One region of the Mesorhizobium loti R88b genome, then DNA from elsewhere that is predicted to be linked to it. Evidence: riboswitches for the same ligand, from Rfam matches in the RefSeq annotation. Region 1 holds a riboswitch; the other holds the start of a gene.
The links. Region 1 has a riboswitch for cobalamin ahead of EB235_RS02105 (aromatic ring-hydroxylating oxygenase subunit alpha). Riboswitches for the same ligand answer to the same signal wherever they lie in the genome.
Positions count from the first base shown of each region.

Region 2: linked by a shared signal. The riboswitch ahead of EB235_RS25485 (DUF1636 family protein) and the one ahead of EB235_RS02105 (aromatic ring-hydroxylating oxygenase subunit alpha) in region 1 are both predicted to bind cobalamin.

Region 1 covers NZ_CP033367.1:457,564-461,894, reverse strand. Annotated here, with positions in the region: gene EB235_RS02110 (hybrid-cluster NAD(P)-dependent oxidoreductase) at 1-108, opposite strand, end outside; gene EB235_RS02105 (aromatic ring-hydroxylating oxygenase subunit alpha) at 129-1,376, opposite strand; cobalamin riboswitch at 1,491-1,692, opposite strand; gene EB235_RS02100 (DUF680 domain-containing protein) at 2,198-2,395, shown strand; gene EB235_RS02095 (DUF680 domain-containing protein) at 2,468-2,671, shown strand; gene EB235_RS02090 (DUF680 domain-containing protein) at 2,740-2,976, shown strand; gene EB235_RS02085 (ABC transporter ATP-binding protein) at 3,047-4,159, opposite strand; gene EB235_RS02080 (alpha-glucosidase) at 4,191-4,331, opposite strand, start outside.
Region 2 covers NZ_CP033367.1:5,196,888-5,201,218, forward strand. Annotated here, with positions in the region: gene EB235_RS25465 (MarR family winged helix-turn-helix transcriptional regulator) at 1-51, opposite strand, end outside; gene EB235_RS25470 (FecCD family ABC transporter permease) at 118-1,167, opposite strand; gene EB235_RS25475 (ABC transporter substrate-binding protein) at 1,167-2,114, opposite strand; gene EB235_RS25480 (ABC transporter ATP-binding protein) at 2,153-2,941, opposite strand; gene EB235_RS25485 (DUF1636 family protein) at 2,938-3,399, opposite strand; cobalamin riboswitch at 3,422-3,629, opposite strand; gene EB235_RS25490 (substrate-binding domain-containing protein) at 3,886-4,331, opposite strand, start outside.

The sequences.
Region 1 (4,331 bases):
CTTCACGTCAGGCGCCTCGTCGCTGACGCCGATCACTTCCAGCACCTGGAGCCTGTCGTTCCAGGGCGCCATCTGATCGAGATGGCGATAAAGCCCAAGGTCAGTCATGGCGTTCATTCCTCAACCTCTCAAGCCACGCTGCGCAGCGCCGGCCGGCCGCCTTCGGCCAGGCGCGGACCGATGAAGCGCGCGTACCAGTCGACGAACTGGATCACGCCGCCCTCATGCAGCTCCGAATAGGGGCCGGGTTCATAGGCCGGCGACAGGATGCCAAGGGCGTTTTCCTCGACGATGCGGCGGTCCTGGTCGTTGGTCTCGGTCCAGACATGGGTGAGCTCGGCAAGATCGTAGTCGACGCCCTCGACCGCATCCTTGTGCACCAGCCATTTGGTCGTCACCGCGGTTTCCGTGGCGCTGATCGGCAGCACGCGGAAAGTAACGGCATGGTCGATGAGGATGTGGTTCCACGTCGTCGGGTAGTGATAGTGCATCAAGGTGCCGATGCGGTCGGCCGAGACGCTGTCGGACAGGTTCTTCTTCACCGCGCGCTTGCCGGTCATCGTGTAACTGACCGCATCGCGCAGCAGCCGTGCGCGCGTGGCGCGGTATTGTCCGGCTGGATCGATGCGGAACTTGCTCGGCAGGCCGGCGGCCTCGCATTTCGCCCAGTGCGCCAGCATTTCGGGATCGCTGTCGGCGCCTTGCACGCCGGTCACGGTCGGTGCTTCCGGGAAGGTCTTGCAGAGTTCCGGGTGGTTACCGGCGCAATGGTAGCATTCGCGGTTGTTTTCCCAGACGAGTTTCCAGTTGCCCTTCTCGACAATGGTGCTCTCGAAGGCGACCTTCGCCTCGCCCAGCCGGTGTGGCTTGAGATAGGGTTCGATCATCGCCCGCATCGGCGCGAAGTCGGCCGGCTCCTTTGCCAAACAGATGAAGATGTAGCCGGCGACACTTTCGCAGGCGACCGGCTTCAGGCTGAACTGGCTCTTGTCGAAACCGTCGGCCATCTGGCGGGCGAACAGCAGGCGGCCGTCCAACTCATAGGTCCACTGGTGATAGGGGCAGACCAGTTTGGCGGCGGTGCCCTTGTCGGTGTTGCAGACACGGCTGCCGCGATGGCGGCAGGAATTGTGGAAAGCGTTGATCTTGCCCTGCTGGTCGCGCACCAGCACGACCGGATAGTCGCCGATCTGCACGGTGATGAAGCTGCCGGGCTTCGGCAGTTCGCAATCATGGCCGATGAACAGCCAGTCGCGATACCAGATCAGCTCCATGTCCAGCTTGAAGTAGTCCGGGTCGGTGTAGAAGGGTTGTTCGAGCGAGAACCCGTCCCTGCGGCTGTTCAAGAGCCTCAGCATGTCGTTGCGAGCATCCATGTCCTGTCCTCATACTTCAAGGACTGAACTGGTGGTGACGGAGGAAGGACCGGACGCAGGCCGGCGGAAGCCGGGCATGCACCATCCGCCTCTTGACCGCCCACCGCGATCAGTCGAGTTCAACAATCTCGGGCTGGTTTCCGGGCTCTGGAGTTGTCCTTTCGGACCATCGCGACACCTTCCCAGGCTTTCGCCCAGTGGTCTCCCGTTGCGACTTGAACTCCACCACCGTTGCGGGGGCAGCGCCGGATTCTGACCGGCTTCCCAATTCTCCGTTCCGTGGTCACGAAGCGGCACCTGAGATGCAGTCATCTAATCACGGCAGCGATCGCGACATCGGCATGAAAGCGACATCGTATCCATGCGGCGCGACACGCCGGACGAAACGCTCCGGCCAGCGATTGAACGGCTGAGATTCTGTTTTGTTCAGCAATCTGTGCTGTTTCGAATCGTCTCTTGTCCGGCTCCTGGCGCGGGGAAAACAGGCCAACGGTATCGAAAAGTGACTATTAGCAACTTCTAAAATCGAACCGAACGGTTCGTTTCTGTTGACAATGCGTGCAGGACGGTGTGAACGCTGACGCCCGGATACACTCGGTGAGTGGGTCGTGAAATTTATCTAAGTAGCTGTATCATATGCATAAAACAAGATGGTCGGCATGCTTATTAAAATTACAAGATGTAAAATCATGGCCCAGGCGGAACAACTTCGTGATTGGAATCCGGCAGACGGCTTACCCACATCGGGGCTGTCCGAACGACGCGATTTCATTCCCAAGACACGCCGCTAGACGGACAGCAAAAATACTGGAGTACTTAAAATGAAAAAGATCATTCTCACTGCCGCCGCCCTTCTGGCCATTTCCGGCAGCGCCTTCGCTGGTAGCGACCACTACGGTTCGAATGCCCCTGCAGCCGCCGCTGTCGACAGCTCGCACACCGCTTCGATCAAGAAGTCGGAACCGGCTGCTCAGACGCCTGTCACGGGTGCCGACCACAACCTCTTCGGCAACAACTAACTGTCGATCACCAGCAGGCGGTGGGCTTGGCTCGCCGCCCTGGCGAAACTGGAAGAATTCAGGAGACTTGAAATGAAGAAGATCATCCTTGCTGCCGCCGCCGTTCTGGCCATCTCCGGCAGCGCTTTCGCTGGCAGCGACAACTATGGGTCCAATGGCGCCAACCAGGCTGCTGTCACCGCGACCGACGGCTCGTACACGGCCTCGATCGACAAGTCGCAGCCGGCTGCCCAGGCGCCTGTCCAGGGTGCCGACCGCAACCTCTTCGGCCACTAACAACCGATTCCCTGGGCGGCGGGTTTGCCCCGCCGCTCCGGTGAAATGCAAAATTCAGGAGATTTGAAATGAACAAGATCATCATTGCTGCCGCCGCCGTTCTGGCTCTCTCGGGCAGCGCTTTTGCCGGCAGCGACAACTACAACGCCAATAGCGCGAACCCGCCCGCTGCGACTTCGGTCGACAACTCGCGTACGGGTTCGATCCGCGAAAACGGCTCGCCCGTCTACAAGCTGCTCAACTCGTCGGGCGACGTACAGAAGTCGGCGCCTCAGGGCAGCGACCGGAACCTCTTCGGCCACTAACTGCCTAAGCAGATTCAAAAAGAACGGCGGGCCTTGCCCGCCGTTTTTTGTTGTCAGACAGGTTTCTGTCTCAAGCCGCTTTTGCTTCCGCTTCATGCAGCGCGAAAGACCGCCCGTCGGTGTCGAAGATATGCAGATCCTCTGCATTGGCGCTCAGCCGCAATGTCGAGCCGCGCTTGACCTCGACATTGCCCGGCAGCTTGGTCACCAGCGGCAGGTCGGCGCGACCGATGTCGACGTAGACCAGCTGAACCTCGCCGAGCTGCTCGACATAATCGACCGTTCCCTCGAACAGATATTCCGCGCCGGTGGAGACAATCAGGTCCTCCGGCCGCACGCCGAAACTCACCGCCGCGCCCTTGGCCGAAGCCGGCGTCGTAATCGGCACGGTGGCCTTGCGCCCGCCGACATGGCTGACGACGGTCGGGTTGCCGGTCTTGTCGATGGTCGCCGGCAGGATGTTCATGGCCGGCGAGCCGATGAACTGGGCGACGAACAGATTGCCGGGCTTCTTGTAGAGATCCATCGGCGTGCCGACCTGCTCGATATGGCCGTCCTTGAGCACGACGATGCGGTCGGCCAGCGTCATCGCCTCGACCTGGTCGTGGGTGACATAGATCATGGTCGTGGCCGGCATCGATTCCTTGAGCTTGGCGATCTCGATGCGGGTGGCGACGCGCAGTGCCGCGTCAAGGTTCGACAGCGGCTCGTCGAACAGGAACACTTTCGGGTTGCGCACGATGGCGCGGCCGATGGCAACGCGCTGGCGCTGTCCGCCCGACATCGCCTTGGGCAGGCGGTCGAGATATTTGGTCAGCTGCAGGATTTCCGCGGCCTGCTTCACGCGCCGGTCGATCTCGGCCTTGTTCTCCTTGCCGATCTTCATCGAGAACGCCATGTTGTCGTAGACGGTCATATGCGGATAGAGCGCATAGGACTGGAACACCATGGCGATGCCGCGTTTCGACGGCGGCACGTCATTGACCACCTCGCCATCGATCTTGAGCTCGCCGGACGTGATTTCCTCGAGCCCGGCGATCGAGCGCAGCAAGGTCGACTTGCCGCAGCCCGACGGACCGACGAAGACGATGAACTCGCCCGATTTGATATCGAGGTCGATACCGTGGAGAATGTTCAGATTGCCGTAGGACTTCTTCACTTGTCTCAAATTGACATCGGCCATTGGTTTCCTCCCAGTGATGTCCTCAAAGATTTCAGTCGATGCGTCCGAACCAGGCGCCGTAGCCGCCGAATTCGATCGAACCGGTGCTCGCCTGTCCGGAAAAACCGTGTCCCGGCAAAGGTTGCAGTGAGCGGCTGCCAAGGTCAATCTTGGCCGGCTTGGCGCCGAGGTT
Region 2 (4,331 bases), 2.5 Mb from region 1:
TTGCACGTCGTGGATCAAAAATCCCAATCTGTCGATGCCATCTGAAACCATGAGCGGTATATATAATAAGCGTGCTTACTATTCAAGATGTCTCGTTGCGGCAGAGCCGGCCGATTTTCACAGGCGGTTTCGCACAATCATCGTGACGACGAAGAACGCACCGACCGAGCTGGTGATGATGCCGATCGGCAGTTCCTGCGGCGGCAGCAGGGTCCTGGCCAGAAGATCGCTTGCCAGCAACAGCATCGCCCCGAACAGCGCACAGCTTGCGACCAGGCGCAGATGCAAGGGACCCGTCAGCGGCCGCGACAGATGCGGGATCATCAACCCGACGAAACCGATCACGCCAGCGACCGATACCAGGATGGCCGTCGAGAAGGCGGCGACGAGAAAGGTCGTCCTGCGCATACGCGCCACCGGCACGCCGAGGCTTTCGGCTGCGTTCTCGCCGGCCAGGAAGGCGTCGAGCTTGCGGTGGTTCCACAGGGCGTAGGCCAAAATGGTGCCCGCGCCCAGGACGCCCAGCCAAAGATTGTCCCAGCGCGCCAGGCCAAGGCCGCCCATCGTCCAGAACAGGACGGAGTGGGCGGCGCGCTGGTCCCCGGCAAACACCAGATAGTTGGTCAAGGCGGTGAACAGGAAGGAGACGGCAAGGCCGGCGAGGATCAGCCGTTCGGGGCCTTGCCCCCTCACCCGCGCGACCAGCAGAAGCACGACACAGGCGGCCAGTATGCCGCCGGTGAAGGCGGCGGCCGGCAAGGTCCAGATGCCGAAACTGTCACCAAACACGGTGATGACGGAAACAGCACCCGCGGCGGCTCCCGACGACAGACCGAACAGGAAGGGATCGGCAAGATCGTTGCGGGTCACCGTCTGCAGCAATGCGCCGACGACACCCAGACCGGCGCCGACACACATCGCCAGGATCGTGCGCGGCAGCCGCAGGTCGACGACGATCTTGCCGATGGGGCCGGACACATCGTGTCCACCCAGCCCAACGGCATGGCCAAGCGAGGCAACGACATCCGTCAGTGGGATCAAAGTCGAACCATAGGCGATCGACAGCAGTGCGAGAGCGGCCATCGCCACCGCGCCCGCGGCCATGGCCAGCGTGAATGCCTTGTGCCCCGAACGCGCACCGGATCTATGCCCAGGGGCAAGATGCATCAGAACGCTTCCGGATGCATCGCCCTGGCGATCTTGGCGATCGCTTCGATGTTGGCCGGCCCGGGCGTCAGCTCGGCACAACGCAAGGCCACGAAGCGCTCGTTCTTGACCGCGTCGGTCTCTTTCATTGCCGGATGGACTTTAAGGAAATCGAGCAGTTTCTTGTAACCGCCGCCATCCTGGTAATCGAGCAGGATGAGGAATTGCGGATTGCGCGACGCCACCGTTTCCCAGTCGGTATTGCCCCAGCTGGTGTCCATGTCGGCCATGATGTTGTCGCCGCCGGCGGCGGTGATCATGGCGCTCGGGATGGCGAATTTTCCGGCGGTGAACGGCTTGTCCTCGCCCGAGTCGTAGAGGAACACGCGTGTCCCCTTGGCGTTGCCGACTTTCGCCGTGATATCGGCGAGCTGCGCCTTCCAGCCGGAGACGAGCTTTTCCGCTTCGGCGTCCTTGCCAAAAATCTTGCCCAGCTTTTCGACGTCGCCATACAGCAGGTCCATCGAAGCGGCGGGGCGGTTCTTGTCGAGATGGACGCAGCTTTCCGTCAGCACCAGCGTCTTGATGCCATGCGGGGCGAGTGTGTCGGGCGTCACCTCGCCGCCCGGCTTCATGCCATAGTACCAGCCGGCAAAGAAGAAATCGGGCTCGACCGCGACAAGGTTTTCGAGCGTCGGGTATTTGGGCGCCAGTTCGGGGATGGAACCTTGCTCGGCCTTGAATTCGGGGCCGACCTTGTACCATCCGGTGATGCCGGTCAGGCCGACGATCGACGGCTGCAGCTTCAGCGCGAAGGCCATCTCGGCCATGTTGAGATCATGGATGACGGCGCGCTTGGGCGGCGCATCGAAGGTCAGCGGTTTGCCGCAGCTGTCGACGGTGACCGGGAAGGCGAAAGCTGTCGAGGCCAGCAGCGAGAGGACAAGCGACAGTGCGAGACGTTTCACGGATTTTGCTCCTTGGTTGAACAGTAGGATGGGTTCGATCAGGACGGTGGCGCGGCACGGTTCGGCACATCGAACACCGTCAGTTCGCGGTCCTCGGTAGGGTGGCGCAGGCGAAACACGTCGACGCCGAAAATCTCGCGGATCAGCTTTTGCGTCAGCGCTTCGCGCGGTACGGCGAGCGCATGCAGCCGCGCTTCGTTCATCACCGCGACCCTGGTGGCGAACGGCGCCACCAACGCCAGATCGTGCAGCACCGCGATCACCGTCATGCCGAAGCCGGCCACGAGTTCGAGCAGCTCGCCACGGGCGCGCGGGTCGAGATGGTTGGTCGGCTCGTCGAGGAACAACACTTTCGGTTGCTGTGCGACGGCGCGCGCAAGCTGGGCGCGTTGGCGTTCGCCGCCCGACAGCGAGCCGATGGTGCGGCCAAGCAGCGGCAACAGGCCGGTCCGGCGCAGCGCGTCGACGACGATGTCGCGTTCGTCGCTCCTGCGCCTCAGGCCGGCATGCGGGACGCGGCCAAGTTCGACATAGTCGATCACCGCCAGCCGCGGATCCGGCTGGTCGGTCTGGCCGACGACGGCGATGTGCAGGGCCCGCTCGGCGGGCGAAATCCTGTCCAGGCGGCGCCCGCCAAGCTTCACCTCGCCCGAACTTGGCCTGAGCATGCCCGAAAGCATACGCAGCAGCGTGGTCTTGCCGGCGCCATTGGGACCGATGATGGCGAGACGGTCGCCTGATGCCACCGACAGGCTGACCGCCTGGACCAGAGCCCGGCCATTCGCAGTCGCGCCGAGATCGCGCGCGTCGAGGAGTGGCATGGTCATCGGCTGTTGCCCGCCAGATTGCCCGGGATGCGAGCCAGCGTCTTGCCGGCCAATCCTGCCGGACGCTGTCCCGAGTTGCACCAGCCATCGGCGAGCGAGGCATAGAGCCTGGCAAATCGCACGAGATCACCGGCATCGGCCTGCGCATCGATGGAGCCGAAGAGATAGGCGGCCTTGCCTGGCGCCTGGAAAGCCACCGTCAGCGGCCACGCACAGCCCGCCATGCATTCTACGCCTTCGACCGTGAAGCCATGCGCCACATCTGGTTCATGGTGGGCCGACAGCCGGGAGCGCAAATCGGCGCACAGGCTTTCACCCGACCTGATGCCAGTCGGGATGTCGCGGCAAAGCGTGCACACGATGATGCGATGGTCGATGGCGCCGTCCAACTTTCCGTCACTTTCCAAAACTGGCGACGGAAGGATGTTGGCGAGCCGGCCGACAAGACCGACGTCCACGTTTCCTCCCGGCACACCCCGTCCGGTCAACATGCTGATGGCAGGTCTCCTGGCTCGCGGGTCTCGGCGCAATCCTGCCTTCCCAGCCTTGCCGGCCAGTGGCATTTCGGATCTTGCTCACCGCTTACAGTTGCGGGGGCAGCCACGGTCTCGATCCCTTGAGGGGTCCCACCGTGTTCCCTTTTCACCCCTTGCCTTTCGGCGCGGGGACCATCACCGGGCCATGCTAATTTTGCCCGAAGCGCATCGCAACGATTCTTTTCGACGAAACCTGTCACCATCCCGGCACCAGCAGCCACTGCTTCCTCGGAGAAAACCCAGGCAACTATTTCCGTTAGTTATGTAATAACAGAACATTAGAGAATCTTCCCCGCCGCTGTCAATCCCTAGGCGCGCCCCTTTCGAGTTGTCGTGACGGCTGTGAAACGCAGACAGGGCGGAGTTCGCGTGAACCCCGCCCTGAATTGGATGGCTAAGGCAGCCGGCCTATTTGCCTGACAGCTGCTTGGCGTTTTCGGGCGTGATAGCCGTGGTGTCGACGGTGACCGTCGTATCCACCGACGAGGCGCAGTCGAGCAGGATCTTCTTCGACATCTCGATCGCTTCCTTCGCACCCGTCGGGTAGGTGAAGGTCGCCGCCCAGTCACCCTTGGCCACCGCCTCGATGCCGCCGGCCGGGCCGGGCAAGCCATCGGTGCCAATGATCTTGACCTCCTTGCCGGCGCCCTTGGCGGCGAGCAGCGCCCCGGCAGCCATCATGTCGTTCGACGCGTAGAGCACCTTGATGTCGGGATGCGCCTGCAGCATGGCGGAAAAGGCAGTCTGGGCTTTGTCCGGCACCCAGTCGGCGGCCTGCTCGGCCACGACCTGGATCTTGGCGTTTACCTTGACGCCGTCCTTGAAGCCGTTCAGCCGCTCCACCGCCGGCGTCG